DNA from 4 places in the Oikeobacillus pervagus genome. Region 3 is predicted to be linked to each of the others. Evidence: riboswitches for the same ligand, from Rfam matches in the RefSeq annotation. Region 3 holds a riboswitch; each other region holds the start of a gene.
The links. A riboswitch is a leader RNA that binds a small molecule or an ion and turns the genes downstream of it on or off. The one in region 3 is predicted to bind S-adenosylmethionine.
Positions count from the first base shown of each region.

Region 1: another riboswitch for S-adenosylmethionine. It lies ahead of J2S13_RS08675 (Na+/H+ antiporter NhaC family protein); the one in region 3 lies ahead of J2S13_RS06195 (methionine biosynthesis PLP-dependent protein).
Region 2: another riboswitch for S-adenosylmethionine. It lies ahead of J2S13_RS11445 (methionine ABC transporter ATP-binding protein); the one in region 3 lies ahead of J2S13_RS06195 (methionine biosynthesis PLP-dependent protein).
Region 4: another riboswitch for S-adenosylmethionine. It lies ahead of J2S13_RS02960 (O-acetylhomoserine aminocarboxypropyltransferase/cysteine synthase family protein); the one in region 3 lies ahead of J2S13_RS06195 (methionine biosynthesis PLP-dependent protein).

Region 1 covers NZ_JAUSUC010000018.1:40,909-44,396, forward strand. The annotation lists gene pepT (peptidase T) at 1-95, shown strand, start outside; gene J2S13_RS08675 (Na+/H+ antiporter NhaC family protein) at 108-1,400, opposite strand; SAM riboswitch class I at 1,529-1,636, opposite strand; gene J2S13_RS08680 (manganese-dependent inorganic pyrophosphatase) at 1,859-2,791, opposite strand; gene J2S13_RS08685 (1,4-dihydroxy-2-naphthoate polyprenyltransferase) at 2,916-3,488, opposite strand, start outside.
Region 2 covers NZ_JAUSUC010000030.1:364-3,851, forward strand. The annotation lists gene J2S13_RS11440 (glycerophosphodiester phosphodiesterase family protein) at 218-1,216, opposite strand; SAM riboswitch class I at 1,410-1,510, shown strand; gene J2S13_RS11445 (methionine ABC transporter ATP-binding protein) at 1,747-2,778, shown strand; gene J2S13_RS11450 (methionine ABC transporter permease) at 2,768-3,418, shown strand; gene J2S13_RS11455 (MetQ/NlpA family ABC transporter substrate-binding protein) at 3,436-3,488, shown strand, end outside.
Region 3 covers NZ_JAUSUC010000011.1:69,717-73,204, reverse strand. The annotation lists gene J2S13_RS06205 (ABC transporter permease) at 1-470, shown strand, start outside; gene J2S13_RS06200 (ABC transporter substrate-binding protein) at 557-1,579, shown strand; SAM riboswitch class I at 1,644-1,753, shown strand; gene J2S13_RS06195 (methionine biosynthesis PLP-dependent protein) at 1,822-2,928, shown strand; gene metC (cystathionine beta-lyase) at 2,935-3,488, shown strand, end outside.
Region 4 covers NZ_JAUSUC010000005.1:3,484-6,971, reverse strand. The annotation lists gene J2S13_RS02965 (competence/damage-inducible protein A) at 1-1,005, shown strand, start outside; SAM riboswitch class I at 1,139-1,254, shown strand; gene J2S13_RS02960 (O-acetylhomoserine aminocarboxypropyltransferase/cysteine synthase family protein) at 1,379-2,686, shown strand; gene J2S13_RS02955 (Ger(x)C family spore germination C-terminal domain-containing protein) at 2,920-3,488, opposite strand, start outside.

The DNA.
Region 1 (3,488 bases), on a different contig from region 3:
TTGAATATATTTCTGTCGATAATATGATCAAGGCTACAAATGTCGTCGTTGAAATCATTAAACTAACAGAAAGTAAAGCAAGCAGCGGGAAATAAAATCCGCTGCTTTTACTTGTTTCCTTGTGTTGAAAATTTCGGATATCCGATCAGGATCGCGATGACCCCACAAATCCCAATTAAAATTGGATAGTAGGAATATGGCAATAGGCTAACAGGTGAAATTTTGGCGATTTCCGCCGCTACAAGTAATTGTGCTCCGTACGGGATTAATCCTTGGATACTGCATGAAAAAATGTCTAATAAACTAGCCGATTTTCGTGGGTCAATATCATATTGATCTGCAATATTTTTAACAAGTGGACCCGCAATAATAATTGAAATTGTGTTATTAGCCGTTGATAAATCAGTCAATCCAATTAAACTTGCTATGCTAAATTCTGCCCCTTTTTTCGATTTAATATTTTTCGTCACCGCATAAAGGATGAAGTCAATTCCGCCATTATGCCGGATCACTTCCACCATCCCAGCAATCAGAATAGCTAGGAAGGCGATTTCATACATTCCGGCCATCCCTTCCCCAACTTGCTGAATGACACTCATGACTTGATAACTTCCATCTACTAAGCCTACAACCCCTGCAAATATGATCCCAATCGATAGGACGAGAAGGACGTTGATCCCAATTAAAGCGGTGATCAGTACACATAAATAAGGTAAAATTTTCACCCAGTCATAAGAATGCTGTGTAATTTCCGCATGTTGACCCATCGTTAAGAGTCCAAGTATCACACAAGTGACGATCGCTGCGGGCAAGACAATCCAAAAGTTTACCTTAAATTTATCTTTCATTTTCGTATTTTGAGTACGAACAGCAGCAATCGTTGTATCAGAAATAAATGAAAGATTATCGCCAAACATTGACCCACCAATGACCGTTGCCATTGAGAGTGCTAGTGAAATATCGGTTTGCTCACTAATTCCAACCCCAATAGGAGCTAACGCCACAATCGTTCCCATCGATGTTCCCATGGATAAGGAAATAAAGCAAGCGATAATGAACATTCCGACCATTAACAAGTTTTGCGGGACAACAGATAATGCTAGATTCACAGTGGAATCGACCGCTCCCATCCCTTTGGCGACTTCAGAAAAAGCCCCAGCCAAAAGGAAGATCATCACCATTAACATAATATTTGTATTCCCTGCCCCACGGCAGAAAACATCCACCTTCTTATAAAAGGACTCTTTATGATTCATCGCTAATGCCACTGCAGCCGAAATAGCAATGGCCACGATTACTGGAAAACTGTAAAAATCACCCGTAATGATTCCGGACCCGATAAATAGGGTTAAAAAAACGAGAAACGGAAATAAAGCCCACGGATTTCCCTTTTTGTCCACACTCAAGATGATCACCTCACAAATTTTTTTCATAATGAAGAAATGGACTTAGTCTTTTCTCTATACAAAAAAGACCACTTCTTGCCAATGTTTCAAGAAGAGGTCTTATAATTTTTTATAAAACACTCCTCTTATCTACCAAGCATTTCTGCTCGCTGGATTTGGCACAGCACTCTAAACTTGAGTCCGCTGCCGAGATTTCATCGGGCCAGTCCCTCCATCTCTCTTGATAAGAAGATTATCCATATTCTCATTTATAAAGTAATATAAAGGATACAGTAATTTCGATATTTTCGCAACCTATAGATAAGAATTTGAATGGATGTATTTTATGGGGGATAAAAAGGAATAAAAATAATTTTATAATGAGGGATTATTTTCCAATTTTAGAGACAAAAAATGCCCGTCCCTTTCAAATATGTGAAAAGGAGTCAGGCGTTTTTTAGAACTATTTTATATTACATGTTGGAAAGGACATCTGTTAATACGGGAACAATTTGTTTTTTACGTGAAACAACGCCCTCTAATAATGCTTTATTTTGATCCAGGGATACATTATATGCCTTTTCTACAGCTGATGCTTTTTCACCAAGAGCTAAGGCCGTTGAATTACTATTTAAAATATCGGTTACAACAAGCAGGAATAAATCTAGTTGTTTTTCAGAAATCACTTCTGTCAATGTTGTTTCTAGCTCCTCTTGACGGGCTAAAATTTCATTAACATCGACAGCATTAACTTGTGCAATTTCTACTTTGGAATCACCCATTTGGAACTCCTTTGCATCTAGGCCGATTAATTCTTTCGCTGTCTTATCTTTCAAATCTGCTCCTGCTTTTAACATATCAAGGCCATATTTTTCGGCATCTACTCCAGCAATGGCTGCTAATTCTTTTGCAGCTGCTACATCTTCATCTGTACATGTTGGAGATTTGAATAAAAGAGTGTCAGAAATAATCGCTGATAGCATTAATCCAGCAATCTCTTTTTTCACTTGTACATTTTTTTCCTTATAAATTTTATTTAAAATGGTTGCCGAACAGCCAACTGGTTCTGCACGGTAATATAAAGGATCGCCTGTTTGGAAATTCGCAATACGGTGATGATCAATTACTTCCAAAATTCGAACTTTTTCGATGTCATCTGCACTTTGTTGGAATTCATTATGGTCAATCAGAATGACTTGGTCAACTTCATTCGCAACGGTTTGAACAAGTCGAGGTGCGTCCACTTTGAAATAGTCCAATGCATATTGGGTTTCTTGGTTTACTTCACCTAGGCGAACCGCTTCTACTTCAATTCCTAATTCACTTTTCAATTTTTCATAGGCAATAACAGAACAAATAGAATCAGTATCAGGATTTTTATGTCCAAAAATCAGTGTTTTGCTCATGGTCCAACTCCCTCTTTTTCTCATAGATTTTGGTTAGTATAGTCAAACTCTATTTTTCCAGAATTCCATGAATTTGACAAGGTGCCAGGCACCATCCATTTTTTGGGTGATACCTAGCACTATTTTATTGAATGATATAACTAATGCATAGGCCGATGGACAAAAGAATACCAAAGATTGTATTGGTTTGGGCTGTCGCTTTCATCGCTAGGATTACTTGTAAAGGGGACTGCACCTCATTAAAGAAGCCTTTTAAAGCTTGTACGGGTTTTGGAAAGCTAAGGAGAACGAGTAGCAGCCACGGGCTCACGACTCCTGTCACTACAAGCCCAATCATCCAAATATAAGAGACGGCAAACATAGCGCCTAATATATAAATAGCCCCTTTTCTCCCTACAAGAATCGCCAATGTATTTCGACCACCTAATGTATCCTCCTCAATATCACGAATATTATTGGATAAATTAATCGCCCCTACTAAAATTCCGATGGGGACAGATAGAAGAATACTCTCAGTCGTAACCGAACCTGTTTGAATATAAAAAGCAATTAATATAAAGACAGAACCCATACATAACCCAGAAAATAATTCACCAAAAGGCGTATAGGCAATTGGCAGTGGTCCTCCTGTATAAAAATACCCGACCATCATTCCTAAAATCCCAATAAGAGCCAGCCACCAGCTCGTATTCATACA
Region 2 (3,488 bases), on a different contig from region 3:
TAATTGAAGTTAGGATATAGGAAACAAGTTGCCTGATATAAGCCAAACTATATTATATATGAAGATTAAATATTTTTACGATGTCCATTGCAATGTATTCCTCTATTATATTGATCTTTTCCTAATAGAGTTGCCACTTTTCTTGCATCCTAAGAAAATATCAAAAGAGTTGATTTCCTCTATCATAAGAAATCAACTCTTTTTAAACTTAAATCTCTCATTGTTTTAATGGCTCTGATTTTTTTTCAATAATTGGAGCAATCACATCAATACGATTCGTCCAAATACCACCCGTGTAATTTTCGGGAAGTCGTTTTAAATCTTGTTTTTGATCAAAACCTTCCGACCATCCTCCGTCACCTGCGACTAGTATTACACGAGTATTTACGCTTTCCATACGATTCAAGAACTTATTAGGAAATCCCCATAATAATGGTGCGTATTTTTCTGGGATATGCAGTTGGGTGTTCTCACACGCGGATGGAATCATACCTGTCCACCCTATCCCTAGATAAGGAAGTAAACAACTCTTTAACGTGGCCATTGACATGACTCTAAGGTTGGGTAATTGTTTTTTCAATGTATGGATAGGTTGATCATCTCCGTAAACGGTTAACTGATTTAAACGTTTTTCAGGGAGTTTCGAAAGGTGTTTTGCCAGTTGAATGCCTTCTGTCGGTTCGGCACTCTTGATATGGATTAGGAATGACTCCTCTGGGAAATATTCTAATACCTCATCTAGGGAAGGCATCAGCCCCACTCCTTTCCCGCGAAAGGGATAAGTTTTTCCATGATCAGCTGTATATCCGTAGCCAACATCCAGTTTTTTTAGTTCTGCCATTGTATAGTCCTGAACCATTCCCTCTGCCTCTGTCCGGCAATCTAGAGTCCAGTCATGAAAGATAGCGAATTGCCCATCTTTCGTAGGCTTTATATCTAATTCTACAATGTCGGCACCTGCTTTAAAGGCGGCTTCCATCGAGGGAATCGTGTTCTCCAAAAAAGGATGTTCTGGTTTATAAATCCTTTTAGCCGTACATGTATCATTGGCAATTCCCTCCATTGGGAAGGTTTGTGCCATTCCTCTATGTGCCAATAATATAGGAGATTCATTCCTAGACTTAGTAAGGAAAGAACTATTATTTAGATACATGAACACAATTAAAATAAATAAAAATAAGAAAAACCTTTTAATATTTCGTTTGAACTTCTTCATAATTCCTCCAACCATTTTCATTACAAACTTAATTTAGCATACATTCTTTATCGTACCAACAGGCTTCGTTGTTTTAAAGTACACATATTCACCATTTTTTAGATAAATCCTACTCTTTTGAAAAATTCCATTGACTTTGTTTTTTGAATGTTGTAATGTATTCATCATACTATCAATTGAATACGGAAAATACTTCTTATCCAGAGAGGTTGAGGGACTGGCCCTATGACACCTCGGCAACGGACATTTTTTGTACCGTGCCAATTCCAGCAAGCTAGGCTTGAAAGATAAGAAGAGGATTAGTCTTATACATTTTACCCTCTTCTTTTTTCAAGAAGAGGGTTTTTTGTTGTTCTAATAAGTATCAACTCCCCTTCTAAACGCCAAGGTGATTTCTGTAAGTTAATTCATAGTTTTCACATCTGTTTAGTAAATCATCTATTTTAGATTACTTGAAAGGTTTTCTTCATTTGTCCAAAACAAAGAAAAAACGTGTGATGGCCCAACAGCATTGAAAGGAGAGAAGCAATATGATTGAGTTTCAAAATGTAAATAAGGTGTACAACAGTGGTGGAAATCAGGTGAAAGCATTAAATGGGATTAATTTAAAAATAAATGCCGGTGAAATTTTCGGAGTGATTGGGTTTAGTGGTGCTGGTAAAAGTTCCTTACTTCGATGTGTGAACTGGTTGGAGCAGCCAACATCAGGGAAAGTGTTGGTGGACGGTCATGATCTAACCGCTTTATCTGCGAAGGAAATCCGCGAAGTCAAACGAAATATCGGGATGGTGTTTCAACATTTTAATCTTTTAAATTCCAAAACCGTATTTGCGAATGTGGCCATGCCGCTCGTATTAGCTAAAGTTCCGAAAGAGAAAATAAAGAAGCGAGTATATGAACTTCTTGAATTTGTTGGGCTTTCAGATAAAGCCAATAGTTATCCGGACCAACTATCAGGTGGTCAGAAACAGCGGATTGGGATTGCTAGGGCACTTGCTACTCAGCCATCCATCCTGCTATGTGATGAAGCGACTTCAGCCCTTGATCCGCAGACGACTAGTTCCATTTTACAGCTTCTGAAAAAAATCAATCAGGAATACAACATTACGATTCTAATCATTACCCATGAGATGGCAGTCATTAAGGATATTTGCCATCGTGTCGCTGTCATGGAGAATGGAAAAATCATTGAGGAAGGGACAGTGTTTGACGTTTTTTCATCACCGAAAACAAAGACAGCTAGAAATTTTGTCAGCACCGTCATGAATGACCAAATTCCCGATTCCATTAAAGAAACCATCCAAAAAAATGCTGGAGCACAGAACATATTTCGAATTAATTTTGTTGGAAACTCAGCAGGTCGCCCATTATTATCAACCCTTTCCAAAAAATTCGATATCCATATCAATGTTCTTTTTGGAAATATCACGGAACTCCAAGGAACTTCATTTGGAAACTTAATTGTCGAATTTCAAGGATCGAATAATGAAATCAACCGAGCGTTAATGTATATCAACAATGAACAAATAACGATAAAGGAAGTGATCACACATGCTAGTTAATTCAGAGCAAATCACAGAAGCATTGATTGAAACCGTTCAAATGGTGTCCTTCTCACTTTTATTTTCGGCCGTTCTTGGGTTGCCACTCGGGGTCCTGCTCGTTGTAACCCGGAAAGGTCATTTACTAGAGAATTTGCTCGTTTTCAATGTACTAAGTGGAATTATCAATATTTTCCGTTCCATCCCCTTTATCATTTTAATGGTCGCGATTATTCCGATCACTAGATTTCTTGTGGGGACATCGATTGGGACGACTGCTACAATCGTGCCGCTAGTGTTTTATGCTGGGCCGTATATTGCTAGATTAATAGAAAATTCTCTACTTGAAGTGGATCCAGGTGTAATTGAAGCAGCGGAAGCAATGGGAGCAACGCCTGGACAAATCATAGTTCGATTCCTAATTCCAGAAGCTCTTGGCTCTCTTGTCCTAGCTTTTACGATTGCAACCATTGGTTTAGTCGGTGCATCTGCTATGGCCGGAGCAATCGGCGGGGGCGGACTTGGTGACCTTGCTATTACATATGGATATCAACGCTTTGATACGGTGACCATGTTGGTGACAGTGGGAATTTTAATCGTGATGGTACAAGGTTTACAGTCCTTTGGAAACATCCTTGCAAGAAAAATTAGAAGACGATAAGTAGGAGGAAAAAGAAAATGAAGAAATTATTACTTTCCATTGCAATTTTAACATTAGCCATCTTTAGTGT
Region 3 (3,488 bases):
GTGTTCCTAGTATCGTTTGGCTGCCACTAGCAATCATGTGGTTTGGATTGAATGAAAAAGCGGTTATTTTTATCGTCGTTCTCGGTGGAACATTAGTCATGACAATCAATATGCGAATTGGTATTAAAAATGTTTCCCCACTGTATATTAAAGCCGCACAAACAATGGGTTCTTCCGGATTTGATTTGTTTATCAAAATTATATTTCCAGCTTCGATCCCGTATGCGGTAACAGGTGCAAGACTTGCATGGGCATTCGCATGGAGAGCTTTAATGGCGGGGGAAATTTTAAGTACAGGTCCTGGTTTAGGATACACGTTAAAATACGCTTCAGACTTTGGAAATATGAGCTTGGTCATTGCGGTGATGATCTTGATCGGAGTTATTGGTACAATTGTCGATTTACTATTTTTCCAACGTGTTGAAAAGAATGTGATGAGACGTTGGGGATTAGAGCAAGCATCGTCTTAATAGTTGCTAAAGCATCTTCTTCATGTGTTATTAACCGACAAATGTAGGGATTTTACCATTAGAATGTTAAGAAAGGGGATAAAATGATGAAAAATTTCATGAGTTTTTTCGCGGTAGTCTTATTATTACTAGCAGGTGTCCTAGCTGGTTGTAGTTCGGAAAAAAGCTCAGGTTCAGACGACGGCAAGAAAAAGGTTGTCATCGGCTTTTTCCCAAATATTGACCATGTTCCAGCAATGATTGCAAAGGAAAAAGGATTGTTTGAAAAAGTATTAGGGGAAGATGTGACTATTGAATATAAAACATTTCCCGATGGCGGTGCTTTTATGACGGCCCTTAAGACAGGGGATATTTCAGCAGGTTTAGTAGGACCAGGTCCAGTGATGAATCATTTTGCGAATGGAGCCGATGTGAAAATTATTGCAGGCGGATCTTCTGGTGGAACGGTCGTTGTAGCAAGTAAAAAAAGTGGCATTCAAACCGTTGATGATCTAGCAGGTAAGACATTTATTACTCCTGGGGTTGGATGTACACATGATGTTCAATTTGAAACATTTGCCAAGGACTACGGTCTTAAATCTACTCGAATCGGTGGAACGATGAAACATACTACTGGAAATCCAGCACAGTATGCAGGGTTGTTTCAATCAGGAAAAGTTGATTTTGCTTCCGTTCCTGAACCATGGGCTTCCTTGCTAGTGAAAGAAGTAGGTGCAAAGGTCATTGTTGACAGTGATAAAATTTCTTTTGGCACGACTTTACCTAACTCCGTTTTAGCTACAAGTGGAAAATTAATTAAAGAAGATTCAGCATTAGTAAAAAAAATAGTGGATGCTCATAAAGAAGCCATTCAATTTATTAATGAGAATCCAGAGGAAGCGAAAGAAATTGCCATAAAAACTATTAAAGATATTACAAAACAAGAATTAGAGAAAGATATTGTAGACCGTTCTTGGGAAAGAATTCATTACACATCTGAAGTAAATGCAGATGTTATTCAACAATTTGCCGATTCTTCCTATGATCTTAAGTTTTTAAAAGATCAGCCAAAATTTGCAGAACTAATTGATAAACAATTCTTAGAAAATAAAAAAGTAACAAAAAAATGATTGCATTTTCTCCACCAATCCGTTAAATTAATAGAAAGACAGAAATTTTTGAAAATTTAATATTTTCTTATCAAGAGAGGCAGAGGGACTGGCCCTATGAAGCTTCAGCAACCGGCTAATTAAAAGAGCAATGGTGCTAAATCCAGCGAACAATCCTAGTTCGAGAGATGAGAAGAGGAATCTTGTTGACAAAAGCCTTCTTCTTACAGAAGGCTTTTTTATTTTTACTTAGAGGTGAGAAAATGGGTTTTAAAGACATTCAAACAAAGTTAACTCAGATTGGAAACAGAAGTGAAAACATTACGGGAACCGTCAATCCACCTGTTTACTTTTCTACTGCTTATCGACATGAAGGGATTGGGGTGTCGACGGGCTATGATTATGTTCGAAGTGGAAATCCAACTAGAGACATTTTAGAAAAGGCCATTGCCGATTTAGAACATGGAGATGCTGGCTTTGCATTTAGCTCAGGAATGGCGGCGATTCAAACGGTTCTTTCATTATTCGATTCTGGTGATGAATTTATCGTATCAGCGGATCTTTATGGTGGAACGTACCGCCTTTTTGAACGGGGATGGAAAAAATATGGACTATCTTTTGTCTATGATGATTTTCAAGATTTAACTAAGACAAGGGAGAAGATCACAAACCAAACGAAAGCTATTTTTGTTGAATCTCCGACTAATCCGATGATGCAAGAAGTGAACTTAGATGAGGTCGCTCATGTAGCAAGAGAAGAGGGGGTGTTATTGATTGTGGATAATACATTTTATACTCCTTTTATTCAGCAGCCTATTTTTTCAGGAGCTGACATTGTGATTCATAGTGCAACAAAGTATTTAGGGGGACATAATGATGTGCTTGCGGGACTTGTCGTTACTAAAGGGGAAGAACTTTCGGCCAAACTAAAAGAATATCAAAATTCAATTGGTGCAGTATTATCTCCATTTGATTCGTGGCTTCTTATTCGTGGAATGAAGACATTAGGTTTACGAATGGTTCAACATGAAAAAAATGCTCAAAAAATAAGTGAATTTTTACGATGTTGTGACGATGTGAAAGATGTTTTATACCCGGGACGCGGTGGGATGCTTTCTTTTCGATTGCAGAAAGAAGAATGGGTCAATCCATTTTTGCAAAACTTACAGCTGATTACATTTGCAGAAAGTTTAGGAGGAGTAGAAAGTTTTATCACCTATCCGGCAACACAAACCCATATGGATATGCCTTATGAAGTACGTTTGGCTAATGGAGTTTGTAATCGGTTGTTAAGGTTTTCTGTTGGGACGGAGGGAACCGAAGATTTAATCAGGGATTTACAAAACGCGTTTAAAAAAATGAAGGAGTGAAGAAGAATGACTCATCAATCGTATACATTTCAAACTCAATTGCTTCATAACCAACATAAATTTGACAAGGAAACAGGAGGGGTAAGTGTTCCAATCCAGCTTGCTTCTACATTTCATCAGCCAGATTTTGATCAGTTTGGAAAGTATGATTATAGCCGATCGGGAAATCCGACAAGAGAGGCATTGGAAGAAATGATTAGCCAACTTGAGGGAGGGGTTAAAGGATTTGCTTTCTCATCTGGAATTGCAGCAATTTCTACGGCATTTCTTCTTCTTTCAAAGGGTGATCATGTACTTGTTACCGAAGATGTTTATGGTGGAACGTACCGGATGATTAACACTGTGTTGAATCGTTTCGGAATTGAACATACATTTGTCGATATGACGGATTTGGACACAGTTGCTTCAAATATTCAAGAAAATACAAAAGTGATTTACATGGAAACACCGTCGAATCCACTGCTCAAAGTGACCGATATACAGGGGGTCGCCAAATTAGCGAAAGCCAATGGATGTCTCACCTTTTTAGATAATACCTTTTTAACGCCTGCCTTACAGCG
Region 4 (3,488 bases), on a different contig from region 3:
ACAAAGGAAACGATCGCCAACCATGTAAAGAAACAGCTGATATATGATGAAGAAGCTTTAGAGAGTATTCAAATTTTTTTTGAAAAAACGAAGTTAAAAATGACGGAGAATAATAAGAAACAAGCACTTGTCATGGAAGATTCTACGGTTTTACCCAATCGAAATGGCATGGCCCCAGGAATGTTCTTGAAAACAGAAACAAATTCCTACATGTTACTACCAGGGCCACCAAAGGAAATGCAACCCATGTTTCTTTCATTTGGAAAACCACTATTAATGCAATTAATTGGTCAAGTTGAAAAAATTGAATCCAAAGTATTGCGTTTTTTCGGAATCGGGGAGTCGCAGCTTGAAACTGATTTAGAAGATCTAATTCTTTTGCAGAACAACCCTACTATTGCCCCACTTGCTGGAGACGGAGAAGTGACGATCCGCATTACAGCAAAAAATTCACCAAATGCAAAGGCAGAAGATTTGATTCAGCGAGTAGAAGAAAAAATAATGGAGCGAGTAGGTAGTTATTTTTATGGATATGATCAGTCTAGCATTATGGAGGAAATGGTCAAACTTTTAAAAGAACAAAAGAAGACGATTGCTTGTGCTGAAAGCTTAACGGGTGGATTATTTCAAAGTGAATTAACCTCTTTTTCAGGTACGAGTGAAATTTTCAAAGGTGGCATCGTTTGCTATTCCAATAAAGTAAAAGAACAAATTCTAGGAGTGGCCAATGAAACACTTCATACATTCGGTGCAGTAAGTGAGCAATGTGCGAAAGAACTAGCCGAAAACGTAATGACCCAATTTGGAACCGATTATGGGATTAGTTTCACAGGTGTTGCAGGGCCCGATTCGTTAGAAGGGAAGAAACCAGGGACGGTCTGGATTGGGCTAGCTGAAAAGGGATCAGAAACAAAAGCTTTTCTATTGCAACTTGTTGGTAGTAGAAATGGGATTCGGAAACGCACGGTTAAATACGGATGTCATTATGTCCTTCAATTATTATAAAAAATCAATGAAGAAAAGGATGAAGTGCGTTAATTCCGATCGATTTTATGTATTTTTTCGAAAAAGGGATTGACGAAAGTAGAAGGAATATTCTATACTTTCCTCAAGGGTAAAAACTAAAAGAATATTTTGACTCTTATCTAGAGTGGCGGAGGGAATAGGCCCGAAGAAGCCCGGCAACCATCAGGTGGCAAATTACTTGAAAAGGTGCTAAGTCCTACAGGTCAGAAAGGATCTGAAAGATAAGAGAGGAATCGTGTATACACGCCCTCTTCTTTCAGTGAAGAGGGTTTTAATTTTATTAAAATCCTCTTATTATCATCGTATTTAGGGATTCTTATAAGATAGTTAAAAAGAAAGGGAGGAATTTAAAATGACAAAAGAAAATTGGGATTTAGAAACGATTTTATTACATGGAGGGCAAATCCCTGATCCGACAACGGGATCTCGTGCTGTTCCAATTTATGAAACAACATCTTACGTATTCGAAGATACAGACCATGCTAAAGCATTATTTGGTCTAGAAAAACCGGGGAATATTTATTCAAGAATAATGAACCCTACGGTTGATGTATTTGAAAAAAGAGTTGCTTTATTAGAAGGTGGCGCTGCGGCGGTTGCTTTATCTTCAGGAATGGCAGCTATTGCTTTTTCTATTTTAAATCTTGCTCATGCAGGCGATGAAATTGTGGCAGATTCTAGCCTATATGGTGGTACATATAATTTATTTGCCACAACTTTACCACGCTATGGGATCAATGTGAAATTTGTGGATGGAACAGATCCAGAAAACTATCGAAAAGCGATTACACCAAAAACGAAAGCTCTTTACGGGGAAATTATTGGAAATCCAAGTTTGAATGTTCTTGATGTAGAGAAAATTGCCAATATTGCGCATGAAAATGGGATTCCACTCATTGTGGACAATACTTTTGCTTCTCCTTATGTGGCGAACCCAATTGAATGGGGAGCAGATATTATTGTACATTCCGCAACAAAATGGATAAGTGGTCATGGTACCGTCATTGGTGGAGTCGTCGTAGATAGTGGAAAATTTAATTGGAATAGTGAAAGGTTCCCAGGATTTACTGAGCCGGATCATTCTTATCATGGCATAAAGTATGCTGAAATTGAAGGTCCTGCTTTTGCGATTAAATTACGTGTTCAACTATTGCGTGACTTTGGTCCGTCCATGAGCGCACACAGTGCCTTTTTATTACTTCAAGGATTAGAAACATTACATCTACGCATTCAAAAACATGCTGAAAATACAAAAGTCCTCGTTGATTACTTACAAAATCATTCGGCTGTTGAATGGGTGTCACATCCTAGTTTGGAAAATCACCCTTCACATGAATTAGGGAAAAAATATTTAAGAGATAGTTTCGGCTCGATAGTTGTATTTGGAATTAAAGGTGGCCGTGAAGCGGGTAAAAAATTGATCGACAATATTCAATTATGGTCACATGTTGCTAATGTAGGGGACGGAAAATCATTAATTATTCATCCAGCATCCACTACACACCAACAATTAAGTAGTGAAGAGTTGAAAGCTTCAGGAGTAACGGAAGAATTAATTCGTTTATCCATTGGACTTGAATCACCAAAAGACTTAATTGCCGATTTAAATCAGGCGATTGAAAAAGCAACAGGGATCGCTTTTGATAAAGTAGAAGCATAATAATTAAAAAGGGACTCCAGTTTAATTAGGAGGTCCCTTTTTAATTGAAAAACAACTTTAACCCGCCTTAACGGGCCACTCCAAAATGATTTGGAAACAAAGAAGATAGGTGGAGGATTACGGCCCCAAAAGGTCCGATAAGGTCAACTAACATTCAGTGGGGGATGAAGTTTCACTTTATCTTGCTTTGAAATTTTTGCGATTTTTTGTTTCCCCTGATATAACCCTTTGGATTAAGTAGGGTTAAACAATTGTCGAAATTTTTCGTTTACTTTTATACAAATCATTGGTACCATGAAAGAGAGTACAGTTGCCCCAATAATTAAATAGGGAGGGATGAATCCAAGGAACTTTAGAAGAATGTCCATATCAATGACTCCTTTCATTTTTTTGTTTAAAATGGCACCACCATATCTTAAAACACCCTCAACCTCAAGATCTACTTGACTTTTTGAAAATAATTGTTCTCCAGTTGTCCAATCGTTTTTTAGTTTTTCCCATTTTTTATAATGATATTTATGTAGATGGGTTTGTAGTCCGATCATATCCACTTTATATTGACGTTGTAAATCAGCCATAAGACGATCTGCTTGTTTTTTTAATTCCATATTAAAAACTCTCTCAAGTTTTTTGATATCTTTTCTTGAACGAAATTGATCACTGTAGACTTCTCCAACAATCCCTTCATATGATAGATTGATTTTAAAAGAAGGTTGCTCATCATCTTCCCACTTTACATTGAGCTTTCGTTCTAGCCTTTTGATTTCAAGTACGATATCATCGTCATGATACTTTACATTGA